Regions from separate parts of the Pseudomonas sp. AC136 genome, predicted to be linked through region 1. Evidence: riboswitches for the same ligand, from Rfam matches in the RefSeq annotation. Region 1 holds a riboswitch; each other region holds the start of a gene.
The links. Region 1 has a riboswitch for cobalamin ahead of cobW (cobalamin biosynthesis protein CobW). Riboswitches for the same ligand answer to the same signal wherever they lie in the genome.
Positions count from the first base shown of each region.

Region 2: another riboswitch for cobalamin. It lies ahead of cobO (cob(I)yrinic acid a,c-diamide adenosyltransferase); the one in region 1 lies ahead of cobW (cobalamin biosynthesis protein CobW).
Region 3: another riboswitch for cobalamin. It lies ahead of ACZZZU_RS17660 (TonB-dependent receptor domain-containing protein); the one in region 1 lies ahead of cobW (cobalamin biosynthesis protein CobW).

Region 1 is NZ_OZ409865.1:3,368,673-3,373,882, reverse strand. It holds gene ACZZZU_RS14920 (CbtA family protein) at 1-627, opposite strand, end outside; gene ACZZZU_RS14915 (CbtB domain-containing protein) at 671-856, opposite strand; cobalamin riboswitch at 967-1,143, opposite strand; cobalamin riboswitch at 1,257-1,465, shown strand; gene cobW (cobalamin biosynthesis protein CobW) at 1,577-2,629, shown strand; gene cobN (cobaltochelatase subunit CobN) at 2,771-5,210, shown strand, end outside.
Region 2 is NZ_OZ409865.1:702,484-707,693, reverse strand. It holds gene ACZZZU_RS03135 (chemotaxis protein CheA) at 1-1,174, opposite strand, end outside; gene ACZZZU_RS03130 (STAS domain-containing protein) at 1,185-1,499, opposite strand; gene ACZZZU_RS03125 (response regulator) at 1,501-1,866, opposite strand; gene ACZZZU_RS03120 (methyl-accepting chemotaxis protein) at 1,900-2,922, opposite strand; cobalamin riboswitch at 3,147-3,384, shown strand; gene cobO (cob(I)yrinic acid a,c-diamide adenosyltransferase) at 3,534-4,145, shown strand; gene ACZZZU_RS03110 (cobyrinate a,c-diamide synthase) at 4,145-5,210, shown strand, end outside.
Region 3 is NZ_OZ409865.1:3,943,385-3,948,594, reverse strand. It holds gene ACZZZU_RS17665 (methyl-accepting chemotaxis protein) at 1-1,768, shown strand, start outside; cobalamin riboswitch at 1,828-2,060, shown strand; gene ACZZZU_RS17660 (TonB-dependent receptor domain-containing protein) at 2,150-4,051, shown strand; gene ACZZZU_RS17655 (cobalamin-binding protein) at 4,290-5,090, opposite strand; gene ACZZZU_RS17650 (MFS transporter) at 5,087-5,210, opposite strand, start outside.

The DNA.
Region 1 (5,210 bases):
CCAGATGAACTGATGCTCCAGCGCCTCGGGCGCCAAGCTCGAATGCACCTCAGGCTGCGGCGCGCCGATGACATGTGGCACCACCAGCAACACAGCGCCGATCACTTTCACCGCCCAGTGGCGGGCGAATACCAAAAAGGCCAGGCCCACGGCGGTCGCGGTTGCGGTGCCGATCCACCAGTACTGACGCAGCTGCAAATCAGCAGCGGCGGTGCCAGGCAATTCAGGCGGCAGACCGAGCGAAGGTGCCAGCGAAAAGGTGGCGAAACCCGCCAGGCCCCAGAACAGACCGTCTCGGGTACGACCCGGCGCGCGCAAGGTAAACAAGCCCGCCAACATCAGCGCGAAACCAACGGCAACCACCAGGTTGGCGCCCGTGGTCGACGCGACGCGTTGCCAGCCATCTTCCGGCGACCACGCTTCGCTGCTGTGTTCATGGGAATGGGCGGCGGCGCCCGGTTCGTGGCTGTGCTCAGCCGGCGCCACTTGCACGGCGGCGGGCTCAGCGCTTTCAAAGGTTTCGCCCTGAAGAATCAGCGGCGCCACCCAGAAGCTTTGCAACAGGGTCAGAAACAGGGCACCCAGCAGCCCGGCAAACCCGGCGGTTTGCGCAATACGCTTAATCATTTCGCGGTCTCTTCAGTCGCACGCACACTTGGTGGCACAGAAATTAGTGGCACGGAAACGCGGCACTGTGGCGGGTGTCGTGAGCAGCGTTGTGTACCGCCTCGACATGGGAGAAACCGGCGAAATACACCAGCAACGCGCCCAACAGGCCGGCGCCGATGGCGACCACGAGACGCTGAGAAAGCGAGGCGCTGGCCTCGGCAGAATGAGTAAGGGTGCTACTGGACATGACCGTTCCCTCTGAACTGGAAATGAAAACGTAGCAGAAGGGAACGCACGAGGAGCCGAATGCGAGCGCATTCAGACTTCCGGCTTGCGCCCGCCCACCGCGGGTTTTGCCTACTGGTATGAATTCAGGCCGGTCTCCGGGCTCGCATGGCTGAAGGGTTTCAACACACGCCTACCGTTGCGGGGGCAGCGTCGGACTAACTGCTCCAGAACCGACCAGAGCGCGCACCGACTTCCCGTTTCACCTTGCGCACGACGACGCAAGACACCTGAAACAGCGCGCTAGAACACCATTTTCATCGGCAAAGGTCAACGCTGACGTGCCTCGCCCGTGCAGGCTTCCATGTCCAGAAGCTGGATGATCGGACCTCATCGAATTTGACCCATCCCCCACCACTGCGTAGCCTTGCTCGCTTCGAGGTCTCGGCGTATTTGCGCCAGAGCTAAGAGGGAACGCGGTGCGCTGAACAGCCAGGCCGCGGCTGCCCCCGCAACTGTAAACGACCGGCTTTCTTCCAGTGCCACTGCCACGCGCGGGAAGGCGAGGAAAGCGGCCCGCATCAAGGGCCATGTCGTGAGCCAGGAGACCTGCCTCGAACCTATTCACGACAACCGGGCGGGGTGATCCGGTGGCGAATTCTGCGGTGAGCGCTCTGCTCGCTGTAGCCGTCGCAGCCGCCCGCCGATCCGATTTCGCGCGTATCCAACAGGGCTGCATTCGATGAAAAGCTTGGCCAAACTCCCCGTCACCATCGTCACCGGCTTCCTCGGCGCCGGCAAAACCACGCTGCTGCGCCATATGCTCGACAACGCCGAAGGCCGCCGCATTGCGGTGATCGTCAATGAATTTGGCGAGCTGGGTATCGACGGTGAAATCCTCAAGCAATGCACCATCGGCTGCACCGAAGAAGAAGCCAACGGCCGCGTTTACGAGCTGGCCAACGGTTGCCTGTGCTGCACGGTGCAGGAGGAATTCTTCCCGGTGATGCGCGAGCTGGTGGCGCGTCGCGGCGACCTTGACCAAATTCTTATCGAAACCTCGGGCCTGGCCCTGCCCAAGCCATTGGTGCAGGCCTTCAACTGGCCGGAAATTCGCAATGCCTGCACCGTCGATGCGGTGATCACTGTGGTCGACAGTCCTGCCGTGGCCGCCGGCACGTTTGCCGCGTTTCCGGACCAGGTCGACGCACAGCGCCGCGAAGACCCGAACCTGGACCACGAATCGCCGCTGCACGAGCTGTTCGCCGACCAACTGGCCAGCGCCGACCTGGTGATTCTCAACAAAGCCGACCTGCTCAGCCCTGAAGCGCTGGCGGCCGTGCGTGCAGAAGTGGCCGAGGAACTGCCGCCAGCGGTGAAGGTGATCGAAGCGCGCAGCGGTGTGTTGCCGTTGTCGGTGCTGCTGGGCCTGAATTCGGAAACCGAGCTGCACATCGACAGCCGCAAAACCCACCACGATCTTGAAGACCACGAAGAGCATGACCACGACGAGTTCGACTCCTTCTCCGTGGAACTGCCGGAAGTCGAAGAAGCGCAGTTGCTGGCTGCGCTCAACGGCCTGGTGGAGCGTCACGGCGTGCTGCGCATCAAAGGCTTCGCCGCCATTCCCGGCAAACCGATGCGCCTGCTGATTCAGGGCGTGGGCAAGCGTTTCGACAAACACTTCGACCGCGCGTGGCGCAGCGATGAAACGCGCAGCAGTCATTTGGTGATCATTGGCCAGGAGTTGGATGAGGCGGTGATTAGTAACGAATTGCGCCAGGCATTGGTGTGAGCACGCGGCAATTGCCTTTGCTCCCTCTCCCGCTCGCGGGAGAGGGTTGGGGTGAGGGCAGCGGTTTTGCGTTAGCCCCGGCCCTCACCCTCGGTCCCTCTCCCGCAAGCGGGAGAGGGAAGCACAGCATCTGAGTTTGTTATGCACTTACTGCGCACCCAACCCGGTGGTTTCGTCCCCGCTGATGGCATCGCCCATCTGGCGCAAACCCCTGCGGATGTGGTGATTCTGTGCACCGGTGACTCGCACCTTTCGCTGCTCGCCGCCGCTGCCCAAACCCTGCCGGACGATTACCCAAGCCTGCGCCTGGCCAGCCCCGCGCAGTTGCAAAATCACGCCTCGGTGGACCTCTACGTCGAGGAAGTGCTGCAACACGCCAAGGTGATTCTGGTATCGGTGCACGGCGGGCTGAGTTATTGGCGCTACGGCATTGAGCGGCTGGTGGAACTGGCGCAACGCGGCGCACAGTTGATTCTGGTGCCAGGCGATGACAGCCCGGACCCGGAGCTAACCGCCCTCGGCACCGTCGCGCCGGAGCAGGCCGAACGCCTGTGGCAGTACCTGCGCCAGGGCGGCGTCGACAACGCCCGTCAGCTGTTTCATTACCTGGCCGCCACTTGGCTCAACGGCGATTACCCCTGGGCCGAGCCGCAGCCGTTGCCGCGTGTGGGCGTGTACCACCCCAGCGAGGCCAATGCCGGACTGACAGATTGGCAAGCGACCTGGACAGCCGGTCAGCCGGTGGTCGGCCTGCTGTTTTATCGCACTCACGTGCAGTCGGCGAACACCGCCTTTATCCACAGCTTCTGCGAGCGCTTGAGCGCGCAAGGGCTGAACCCGCTGCCCATCGCCGTCGCCAGTTTGAAAGAAGCCGCGTGCCTGGCCGTGGTCGAAGACCTGCTCGACGAAAGCAATGCCAGCCTGATCATCAACACCACCGGCTTTGCCCAATCCAACCCCGAGCAGCCCAACTTGCGCCCGTTCCGCCGCAATGTGCCCGTGCTGCAAGCCATCTGCGCCCTGGACAACCAGCCGCTATGGCAAGCCAACCCGCAGGGCCTGGGCTCGCGCGACCTGGCCATGCACATCGCCTTGCCGGAACTCGACGGCAGGGTGATTACCCGCCCCATCAGTTTCAAGGGCCTGGCCTGGCGCAGCGAGCGCAGCCAGAGCGATGTGGTGTGTTACGAAGCCGATCTGGAGCGCATGGACTTTGTCGCCGAGCTGGCGCGCCGCTGGGTGGCCCTGGCGCGCGTTTCGAACGCCGACAAACGCATCGCCCTGGTGCTCGCCAATTACCCCACCCGCGATGGCCGCATCGGCAACGGCGTGGGCCTCGACACGCCCGCTGCGGCGCTGAATATTCTTCGCGCCCTGAAGGACGAGGGCTATCCGGTGGACGGTTTGCCGGAAACTGGCACCGCGTTGATTCATCAATTGCTCGGAGGCGTGACTAACGATCTTGACGGCTTGGACCTGCGACCTTGCGCGCAAAGTCTGGCGCTGGCCGACTACCACCGCCTGTTTGCGCGCCTGCCACTGGCTAACCAACAAGCCGTGCGCGAGCGCTGGGGCGAGCCGGAGCAAGACCCCATGTTCCGAGGCGGCCGCATGATGATCGCCGGTCTGCGCTACGGCCTGACCTTTGTTGGCATCCAACCGGCGCGCGGCTACCAGCTCGACGCCAGCGCCGTGTACCACGACCCCGATCTGGTGCCGCCCCACGGTTACCTGGCGTTTTACTTCTGGCTGCGCGACACCTTCGCCATGAATGCCGTGGTGCATGTGGGCAAGCACGGCAATCTGGAATGGCTGCCGGGCAAAAGCGTGGGCTTGTCGCAGCAGTGCTGGCCGGACGCAATTCTTGGCCCAACGCCGAACGTGTACCCGTTTATCGTCAACGACCCCGGCGAAGGCGCGCAGGCCAAGCGCCGCACCCAGGCCGTGATCATCGACCACCTGATGCCGCCACTCACCCGCGCCGAAAGCTATGGTCCGCTGCGCGACATTGAGCGCCTGGCCGACGAGTACTACGACGCTTCGCTGCTCGACGAGCGGCGCGCGACCGAGCTGCGCGGCGAAATTCTCGCCCTGGTGCGCGCGACCCAGCTCGACCGCGAGTTGCAACTACAGATCAACGACGACCCCAATTCCTGGCTGCCCCAGTTGGACGCGTACCTGTGCGATTTAAAGGAATCGCAGATTCGCGACGGCCTGCATGTGTTCGGCGAATCGCCGGCTGGGCGCTTGCGTCTGGACACGTTGCTGGCCCTGCTGCGCATTCCCCGAGGCGACGGCAAAGGCCGCAACGCCAGCCTGTTGCAGGCGCTGGCAAAAGATTTCGAGCTGGGTTTCAACCCGCTGAATTGCGAGATGGCCGCGCCGTGGAGCGGGCCGCGTCCGGCTGCGCTGCACGCGGTTAGCACCGATACCTGGCGCACGGAAGGCGACACCCGTGAACGGCTCGAGCTGTTCGCCGTGCAATTGATTGCCGCCAGCTTGAATGGCGACCAGCCGGAATGCGGCGAACACACCCGCGCCGTGTTGGCGGCGTTGCGCGAGCACGTGGCACCGACGCTGG
Region 2 (5,210 bases), 2.7 Mb from region 1:
GCGCCACTTCGCGGATTTGCTCGACGTGCTGATTCACCGTTTGCGCGCTTTCGATGCAAAGCGCATTGCCGTGCTTTTGCGCATGCAGCTGGGCACCGGCCGCGCTGATCACCAGCTCGCCGACCAGGTTGATCAGCTCGTCGAGCTTGTGCGCGGCCACGCGAATCGGGCTGTCGTTAACGCGCTTGTCGCGGGAGGCTTTTTGTTTGGCCAATGCCGCGTCTACGGCTTTCGGCGCGACCATGCCTTGGCTCACCAGCACTTCGCCGAGCGCGGGTTTTTCATCGGTGGCGCTGGCTTGTAGGTGCAGGCTGGTTTGCAGTTCGTGTTCGGTGAGCAGGCCGGCGGTGACCAGAATCTGGCCAATGCGCGCGTCGCTTTCCGGCAGTTGATGAATGAGCTTGAGGTAGTCGTCCAGCACGCTGTCGGGCGGCAAAATGTGCAAGGTGCAGAAGTCGCGGATGAACTCGAACACCTCTTCAATTTCGGTTTTGCTGGCCTCGCTTTGCAGGTCAATTTCCAAACCCAGGTAGCAGCTTTCCGGGTCCAGATCGGCGAGGGCCGGCAGGGTGTCATCGATCAACGCCAAGTGATTGATGTCGCCCAGACGCGCCAGGTAACGCACAAACGAGGCCGGGTCGAAACCGTTGCGCAGCAGGTCGGCGTGAAAGCGCAGGGAAATGTGCCAAGCCGCCGATTTACCGAGCGAGGCCACGACCGGCGCACTGGTTTCAGGTTCGTGGGCAGCCATCACCGGCATGGCGCCGGGTACGGCCTGAGCATGTTCAGCCAGGGTTGCAAGCAGTTGCGCCTGATGCTCTTCATCCACCGGAAGTTCGCCCGTTTGCGCGTCGATCAGCGCCACCATGGATGCGATTTCATCGAGGCAACGCAGCAGTACGGAAATCAGCGCCGGGGTCAGGGTGCCGGCGCCGTCGCGCACGGCCATCAGCAGGTTTTCCAGGTGATGGGTGAAACTCACCAGCGGCGTCAGCGAGAACAAACCCGCCGAGCCTTTGATGGTGTGCATGGCGCGGAACAGGCCGCTCAGGGCCTCTTCGTCAGTGGGCGACTGGTCCAGTTGCAGCAGGTATTCCTCGGCCTGCTTGGTCAGCTCGCTCGCTTCTTCGATAAAGCCCAGCAGCAGTTGCGTCCACTGTTCGCCGTTCAGCATGGGGTGGCCCTCAGGCCTGGGCTGCCGACAACGGCAGCAAATGAGAGAGGCGCAACAGGGCGAGCAGCTCGAGTACGGCGGCGGCCGGGTTGCAGGTTTCCAGCACGATGCCCAGCTGTTGCAGTGACTTATGCAGGGCCAACAACAACTGCACGCCGGCGGTGTCGAGTTCTTCCACTGCGCTCAGGTCCAGGCGCCAGGCCGGCACGTGCGTGTCGCTGGCGAGCACGGCGGCGAGCTCGGTGTGGGCCTGACTCACTTCATAAATGGTCAGGCTGCCGGCAATGGCCAACTGGCCGGGGGCGGGGTGGCTGAGCTGGAACATGTCAGCTGGCCAACTTGTCGACGGCCGACAACAACTGCGCCGGCTGGAACGGTTTGACGATCCAGGCGCGCGCACCCGCTGCCTGGCCTTCGGCCTTTTTGTTTTGCTCACTTTCGGTGGTCAGCATGACGATGGGGGTGAACTTGTATTCCGGCCGCGCTTTAAGCGCCTTGACCAGGCCGATGCCGTCGAGGTTGGGCATGTTCACGTCGCTGATGATCAGGTTGACCTTTTGCCCGGTCAGCTTGGCCAGCGCATCGCGGCCGTCGACGGCTTCGATCACTTGGTGGCCGGCTCCGGTGAGGGTCATCTTCACCAGTTGGCGCATGGACGATGAGTCATCGACGATCAAAATGGTTTTGGCCATGGGGCAGGGCTCCGTCAGGGCAAGGAAAAGGCGTTAGAAAAAGGTGATGTCGTCTTGCGCAGCGCGGCTTTTGCCGGCTGCACGGCGGCCGCCGCGTTCTTCATCGGTGGTGAATTGGCTGCGCAGTTCGCGCAGCCAGCGCTGCGGGTCGCTGATGATCGGGTCTTGGCTTTGCAGGGCGCTTTGCAGGCGCTGGATGTCGCTTTGCAGGTGGTCGAGCATCTGGTCGGAGCGGTCCTGGAACTGCAGGCTGACGACGATTTCCTGAATGTCGCCCTGAGTGACGCGGGTGTCCTGTTGCAGCTCCAGTGAGCTGTGGGTCAGCGCGTCAAGGTTGGCCGACAGCCCTTGCATGATTTCGCCCGCCACCTGATCGAGGTAATGCAGGTTGCTTTCTTCGCTAGCCGACAGCTGATCCGCAGCGCCGACGGTGGACTGGATGGCTTTGTTGATCTCGCCCACTTTCTCGACCATGCGCTGGCCGGTTTCGGCCGACAGGCTGGAGAGTTTGCGCACCTCATCGGCGACCACCGAGAAGCCCCGGCCGTATTCACCGGCACGGGCGGCCTCGATGGCGGCGTTGAGGGCGAGCAGGTTGGTTTGGCTGGCGATGTCTTGCACATGCTTGGACATGCTCTGCAATTCGCTGGCATAGCTGTTCAGGTGGCCGACGGTGGCGAGCAATTGCTTGCGGTTGTCGCTGGCGGCGTGGAACGCGCTGGTTACTTCGTCGAGGCGCGCGTTGGCGGTGCGCAGGCTGTCGCCGATGCCGTTATTGCCGAGCACGCTTTCGGAGCGGTTGAGGGTTTGTTGCAGCCGATCGACCAAACTGGCGAAGCGCTCGAACAGCGCGCTGACATTGCTGCCCAGCAATTGGCGCACCTGGCCGAGGTTGTCGTTCCAGGTCGGCAGCAGGGCGCTAAGCAGCGGTTGGTTGTCCAGGGTTGGCGCGGTCTCTTCAACGTAAACCGGCTCGGTTACCGGCGCCTTGCTCGGCCTTACAAACACGCCGGCCAAGGCGGTAACCGCCAGACCGGCACCGGCCAACCACGGCATGGACACGCCCAGGCCAATCAGGCTGATGACAACTCCAAGGTAAAGCGCGCAATAGGCCAACACGGCAAATTCCCGACCAGGTTCAAGTTGGGTGAACTATAGGCAGCCGCGGCTAAGCGAAAAATCGGGGCACCCCCTACAGGCTTTGTAGGGGTTTCCCCTATACAGAAGTGCGCCGAGTTGGCGACCCCCGCCGAATTGACGCTCAACCTGCAACCCTCTAACCTGCCACCCTCGCTTCAGGTGCCGCCATTTGGCGGTGAAACAGGGAAGTCGGTCCCGCTTGTTTTGCACGTGTTGCGCGTACAAAAGAAACGGCACAAGCCGACGCTGCCCCCGCAACGGTAATTGAGCTGAACACCGCACTAGCCACTGTGTTGAACACGGGAAGGCGCGCTGTTCTGTTGGCCATCACTGGCCGCGCTCATTAGCCCGGAGACCGGCCTGTCGCAGTACCACGGCATTGCGGAGGGCTTTGTCTGGCGTCGGGTGATTGTCTGCAATCCCTGCGTCTGCCGTTCTCCGCTAGCCTCAACCAAGCCGTTGGAAAACCGCCGCCTCGCGCGGGCTTTCCCGGCCTGGACAATTGATGTTGAAGAGCTGAGACCGCAATGAGCGAATCCGCAGAACGCGACGCCCGCCACAAGGCGCGCATGGCCCGCAAAAAAGCCCTTATCGACGAGAAAATCGCCCAGGCCCAGAACGAATACGGCCTGCTGCTGGTGCACACCGGCAATGGCAAAGGCAAAAGCAGCTCGGCGTTTGGCATGGTCGCGCGGGCCTTGGGCCATGGCATGAAAGTGGGCGTGGTGCAGTTCATCAAAGGCGCGGCCAGCACCGGCGAAGAACGCTTCTTCCGCCGCTTCCCCGAAGAAGTCAGCTACCACGTGATGGGCGAGGGCTACACCTGGGACACCCAGGACCGCCAGCGCGATATCGACAAAGCAGTCGCCGCCTGGGCCGTGGCCAAAGACATGCTCAACGACCCGGCCATCGGCCTGGTGGTGCTGGACGAGCTGAACATCGCCCTCAAACACAATTACCTCGACCTCGACACCGTGCTCGCCGATATCGGCGGCCGCCCGGAATTTCAGCACGTGGTCGCCACCGGCCGTGGCGCACCGCCTGCGCTCATTGAAGCGGCCGACACCGTGACCGAAATGGCCATGGTCAAGCACGCCTTCAAGTCCGGCGTTAAAGCCCAGGCCGGGGTGGAGTTCTGATGCAGAGCCACGCATGCCCGGCGCTGTTGATCGCCGCACCGGCGTCCGGCCAGGGCAAAACCACCGTCACCGCTGCCCTGGCGCGCCTGCACACACGCCAAGGCAAACGGGTTCGGGTATTCAAATGCGGGCCGGACTTTCTCGACCCCATGATTCTCGCCCGCGCCAGTGGTGCGCCGGTGTACCAGCTGGATTTGTGGATGGTCGGCGAAGCGGAAAGCCGTCGCCTGCTCTGGGAAGCCGCCGCCGAGGCCGACCTGATTCTGATTGAAGGCGTCATGGGCCTGTTCGACGGCACGCCATCGGCCGCCGATTTGGCCCGTCACTTCGGCGTGCCGGTGCTGGCGCTGATCGACGGTTCCGGCATGGCGCAAACCTTCGGCGCCATGGCTCACGGCATGGCCACGTACCAGGCCGACCTGCCGTTCTCCGGCGTGCTCGCCAACCGCACCGGCAGCGCCCGGCATGGCGAAATTCTGCGCGACTGCCTGCCGCCTGCCATCAAGTGGTACGGCGCTTTGCCGCGCAGCGCCGCGATTGAACTGCCGAGCCGGCACCTGGGCCTGGTGCAAGCCGAAGAGCTGGAAGACCTGGACGCCCGTTTGGACGCCGCCGCCGACGCCCTGGCCGCCAGCGCCGACACCACGTTGCCGGCGCCCGTGCACTTCGCGCCGCCACCAATGGTTCGGCAGATATTGCCGTTGCTCAAGGGCGTGCGCATTGGCGTGGCGCGCGACACCTCGTTCGCCTTTCTCTATCAGGCCAACCTCGACCTGCTGCGCGAGCTGGGCGCCGAGCTGATCGAATTCTCGCCACTTCGCGACAGCGCGTTGCCCGAGGTCGACAGCCTGTATTTGCCCGGTGGTTATCCGGAATTGCACCTGCAGCCGCTGCAAGCCAACCAGGCCATGCGCGCCGCCATTCACGCCCACCACGCCGCGGGCAAACCGCTGCACGCCGAATGCGGCGGCATGTTGTACCTGCTCGACGCGCTAACCGACAAAGACGGCGCCAGCGGCGAACTGTTGGGCCTGTTGCCGGGCAATGCGCTCATGCATAAAAAGC
Region 3 (5,210 bases), 570 kb from region 1:
GCTCGGGCCTTACAAAGATCAAGTCACCGCCACGCTCGGTGCCACCACCTCGCGCTTCCATGACGCCGTGACGCTGATGTTTCACCAGCCGCTGATCGTCGCCGGCAAAACCGTCGCCTGCCTGTGCGCGCGCATTCCCAACGATGTGATGAGCGACTTGATCCAACGCGAAGCCGGCCACGTGTACCGCGACTCCGGCGACAACTATTTATTTATGATCAAGTCGGTGTATGACCCGGCCATCGCGCCCGGCACCGCGCTGTCGCGCTCACGCTTTGAAGACAGCACCTTCAGCGCTGGCGAAAACCTCAAGGACGGCGTGCACACCCCGTTCGGCACCGTGCGCGTTACCCAGCACACCGAATTCGAACTGCGCTTTACCGACCCCGCCACCCAGGAGTTGCACCCCGGCGTGCGCGAAACCATGCGCTGCGGCAGCAACCTGTTCGTGCTGTATCCCGGCTACCCGGATTACCGCCGCGTGCCCGTAGTCGGCGCCGGCCTGACCCTCAACCTGCCCGGGTCGCCCGATACCTGGGGGATGATGTGCGAGGGCGATCTGGAAGAGGTGTATCGCCCGCGCAGCCTCAGTTACACCTTGCTCAAAGCGCTGCTGCTGAATGTCGGGGTCGCCGCCGCGTTGCTGTACGGCGCCCACGCCGGCCTGGGCTGGCAAGGTGAACATTTGCCTTGGGCGCTGTTTGGCGTGAGCGCGCTGGTGTTGTTCAACTTCTGGTACTTCAGCCTGCGTCCGCGCAGCCAGAAATTGCAGGCGCTGTGCGACTTCTTCCTGGACACCGCCGAATGCGGCGCGCCGCTGAGCAACCGCTTCAGCGCCACCCATTTGCAAGCCGATGAAACCGGCTCGCTGGCCGGCTGGGTCAACAGCTTCGTCGACAAGATGGACGACACCATGCAGAGCATCGTCTCTGCCGGCAGCGCGCTGCACCACACCAGCGCCGCGCTCAACCAGACCTCCAGCACCGTAAGCCTGTGCGCCAACCAGCAGAACAGCGCCGCCCAAGCGACCGCCGAAGCCACCCAAGGGGTTAGCCACAGCATCAGCGCCATGACTGAGCACATCCTGGGCAGCGAACATGCCTCGCAACAAGCGCTGCAACTGGCCAAGGAAGGCGCCAGCGTGGTGCAGCAGACCACCGAACAAATCAGCCGCCTGGCCAGCCTGGTCAGCGATGCCACCCGCACTATCGAAGGCCTGAGCCAACACACGGTGGCGGTGCAGAGCATCAGCGAAACCATTCGCGGCATCGCCGAACAAACCAACCTGTTGGCGCTCAACGCCGCCATTGAAGCCGCGCGGGCCGGCGAGTCGGGACGTGGCTTTGCCGTGGTTGCCGAGGAAGTGCGCAACCTCGCCCAGCGCACCGCCGAGGCCACGCACGCTATCGCCCAGAGCCTGCACAGCATGCGTCAGCAAGCCGTGCAGGCGGTTGGCTCGATGCAGCAATGCCAAACCAGCGTCGGCACCAGCGTTGACCAAGCCACGCAGGCTAACCAGGCGTTGCAGCGCATTCATGAGGAGGTGGCGGGCATGCAAATGCAGATCGGCGAAATCAGCCGCGCCATGCAATCGCAGCGCGACCAAGCTCAAGCCGCCAATCTGCAAGCGCAAACCATCAGTTCAGGCGCGGGCCAAAGCGCCGAAGCCGCAAACCAGACCCAGCTCGCCGCCCGTGCTCTGGAGCGGTTGGTGCTCGACCTGCACAAAGCCGCCAGCCGGCTTGGGCAGGCAGAGCCAAGCGCGTAAACCGCGTTTGCTGCAACGCCCCACCCTCTTGACCCACCCCGCCGCCACCGCTACGGTGCGCGGCGTTTATCCACGCAGGTGCGTCCGGCTCACACGAGCCCGGCGTTAAACGGGAAGCCGGTGCGCTCCATAGGAGCCATCCCGGCGCTGCCCCCGCAACGGTAATCGACCGCAGCCACGCTGCATGCCCGATCGACACACCACTGGGTTGTTTCCTGGGAAGGTGATCGCGGCAGGAAAGGATGCCCTTTCAGTCGAGAGCCCGGAGACCGGCCTGCATGGAATCGACTGGTGTTGCGGAGGGCAGCACCATCAAGCGCAGGCGCCTTCAAGCGCCACGCTTGCCCATGCCCTCCTCAAAAATCTTTTGAGGAATACTCCATGAAGTACCGACATCTCGCCCTGCCCGCGCTGCTGCTGCCCGCTGTGGTGCAGGCGCAAAGCACTGACCAAGTGCTGAAGCTGCAAGAAATGGTCATCACCTCCGGCCGCAACGCCGAGCCGTTAGCGCAGGCCACCGCTGCTGCCAAGGTGTTCACCCGTGCTGACATCGAGCGTTTGCAGCCCCGCTCCATCACCGACCTGCTCACCCGCGTGCCTGGCGTGCAACTGGTGCAGAACGGTGGGCGCGGCAGCAACACCTCACTGTTTATTCGGGGCAGCAGCAACACTCAAAGCCTAATTCTGGTGGACGGCCAACGCATCGGTTCGGCCTCCGATGGCGGCGCCAGTCTGCAGTTTTTAAGCCTCGAACAAATCGAACGCATCGAGGTGGTACGCGGCTCGCGCTCGGCCTTGTATGGCAGCGATGCCATTGGCGGCGTGGTGCAGATTTTCACCCGTCGCGGCGACAGCGGCCTGCAACCGCGCCTGGCCGTGAGCGCCGGAAGTCACCAAAGCTGGCAGCGCAGCCTGGGCCTCAGTGGCGGCGATGAACAGACGCGCTTCAGCCTCAACGGCAGCCTCGACGAAACCGCCGGCAGCGACCGCACCGGCCAGTCCTACGATTCCGACAGCGACCACGACGCCTACCGCAACAAAGCCTTGAGCTTCAACCTCAGCCACCAATTCAACGAGCGCGTCGAAGGCGGCGTCAGCCTGCTGGACCAACGCGGCCGCAACGAGTACGACAACCCGTTCGGTCGCTTCGACATGAGCACCTTCCTCAGCTATCCGCAGCAGCCTTACACCGACTTCACCCTCAGCAGCGCCAGCGGTTTTGTCGACGCGCAGTTCAACGACCTCTGGAGCAGTCGCTGGGAAGTCGGCCACAGCGAAAGCCGGCAGAAAAGCCAAGACAAACTCAGCGACGAAGTGAGCGTGTTCAACACCTACCGCGACTCCGTGTCGTGGTTGAACACCTTGGAACTAGGCGAGCAGCACACCGTGCTCGCCGGGGTCGATTTCTACGAGGACCAATTGCACAGCAGCACCCAATACAACCAACAAACCCGTTGGAACCAGGCCGCTTTTGCACAACATCGTTTCCAGGGCGAGTGGTTCGCCACCGAGCTGGGATTGCGCCGAGACAAGAATGAACAGTTCGGTAGCGAGAACACCTGGAACGGCGCGTTGACCGTGCCGGTGGGCGACAGCACATCGGTGATCGCCTCCTACAGCGAAGGCTTCCGCGCACCGACTTACAACGAGCTGTACTGGCCGGATGACGGTAATGGCTATGTCGGCAATCCGGGCCTGTCACCCGAGCACTCGAAAACTTACGAGCTGCAAGTGCGCGGCGAGTACCTGGCCACGCGCTGGAGCCTGGCCGCTTACCGCAACGACGTACGCGACCTGATCAGCACCGTGCTCTGCGACCCGGCGACGTTTTTGTACTGCGCGGTGAACCTCAACACCGCGCGCTTACAAGGCGTGGAGCTGACGCTGGAGCGCGACGTGCTCGGCTGGCAAGCCTCGGCCAACGCCACCTGGCTCGACGCCCGCGACCGCGAAACCGGCCACGCCTTGCCGCGCCGGGCCAAGCGCACCTTGAACCTGGACCTCGATCGCCGCTTTGGCGCAGTGAGCCTCGGCGCCAATTGGCAAGCCGTGAGCGGCAGCTACGACGACGTGGGTAATACGCGGGAATTGCCCGGATATGGACTGCTGGGGTTGCGCAGCAGTTGGCAGGCGTCGGGGGAGCTGGTGCTGAATTTTAGTGTCGATAACGTGCTGGATAAAGACTACAGCCGGGCGCTGTACAACCATGACGGCGAGTACCACGGGTATCGGGAGGATGGGCGCACGGCGACGCTTGGGTTTGTGTGGACGCCGGCGATTTAGGCGTTTGCAGGAATCGCGGCTGAAGCCGCTCCTACAGTTTTATAAACCGCGCGCGCGTCCCCTGTGGGAGCGGCATAAGCGGCCAAAGAGTTGCGTAAAGACCACAATTCTGGATCCCCGCATGCGCGAGGATGACGGGGGAAATGACATAAACCTCCGTCATTCCCGCGCAGGCGGGAATCCAGAATTTCGAGCCGGGCGCGCTTCATGAAAATACCGGCTAAGCGCTTCAAACCGCTCAACGCATCCCCGCCAACGCCTCACAAAGCCGCTCAGTCGCCCCAAGCATCTGCAAACTCGGCCGCTCAATGCCTTTATCCGGCAGCACCAGCAATTGCCCACGCCGCACCGCTTTAAGCTGTGGCCAGCGCGCCCAACTTTCCAATTGCGCCTGATCGCCACCAACAATCACATGGGGATCGCGCTGCAGCACCGCTTCCACACTCACTTGCGGCGCGGGCAGCGCCACGTCGGCAAATACGTTTTTCGCCCCGCATACGCCCAGCGCATCACTGATGATCTGCGCCCCACCCACCGTGTACAGCGGCGAGTTCCAGACCTGATAGAACACCGGCAACGGCTCATCACGCCGGTAGCGCTGTTGCAGCGATGCCAGGCGCTGGCGGAATGCATCGGCGCGCTCGCGGCCGTTTTCAGCGCGGCCTACCCGCTCGCCGATGGCCTGAAACTGCTCGGCCAGTTGCGACAAGGTGTGGGGCTGGGCCTCGAACAGCGGAATGCCGAAGCCGATCAGTTGTTGGCGTTGCGCGGCGCTGATGCTGTCGGGCCAGAGCAGCAGCAAGTCAGGCTTGAGTGCCAGCAGCCCTTCCATTTCCAGCTGACCGTAGCGGCCCACCGAAGGCAGCGCGGCCAAGGCAGCCGGGCGTTCACCACCGTCGAGTACGCCAACCAGCAAGTCGGCGGCATCCAGTTCGAGCATGACTTCGCTAAGCGATGGCGCCAGGCTCACCACGCGCAACTGCGCCGCTGCCGGCCAGGTCAGCGTGCACAGCAGGCAGGCGAGCAGGAGGCGCATCAGCTGAGTTGGCGAGGGATACGGTAGAGCGCCAGCAGCACCACGCTGGCCAGCGCGAGGAGAATCAGCGGAATGGCTTCCAGGCCGGTAAACACGGCGATGGCGGCGATCCAGGCGGGCAGG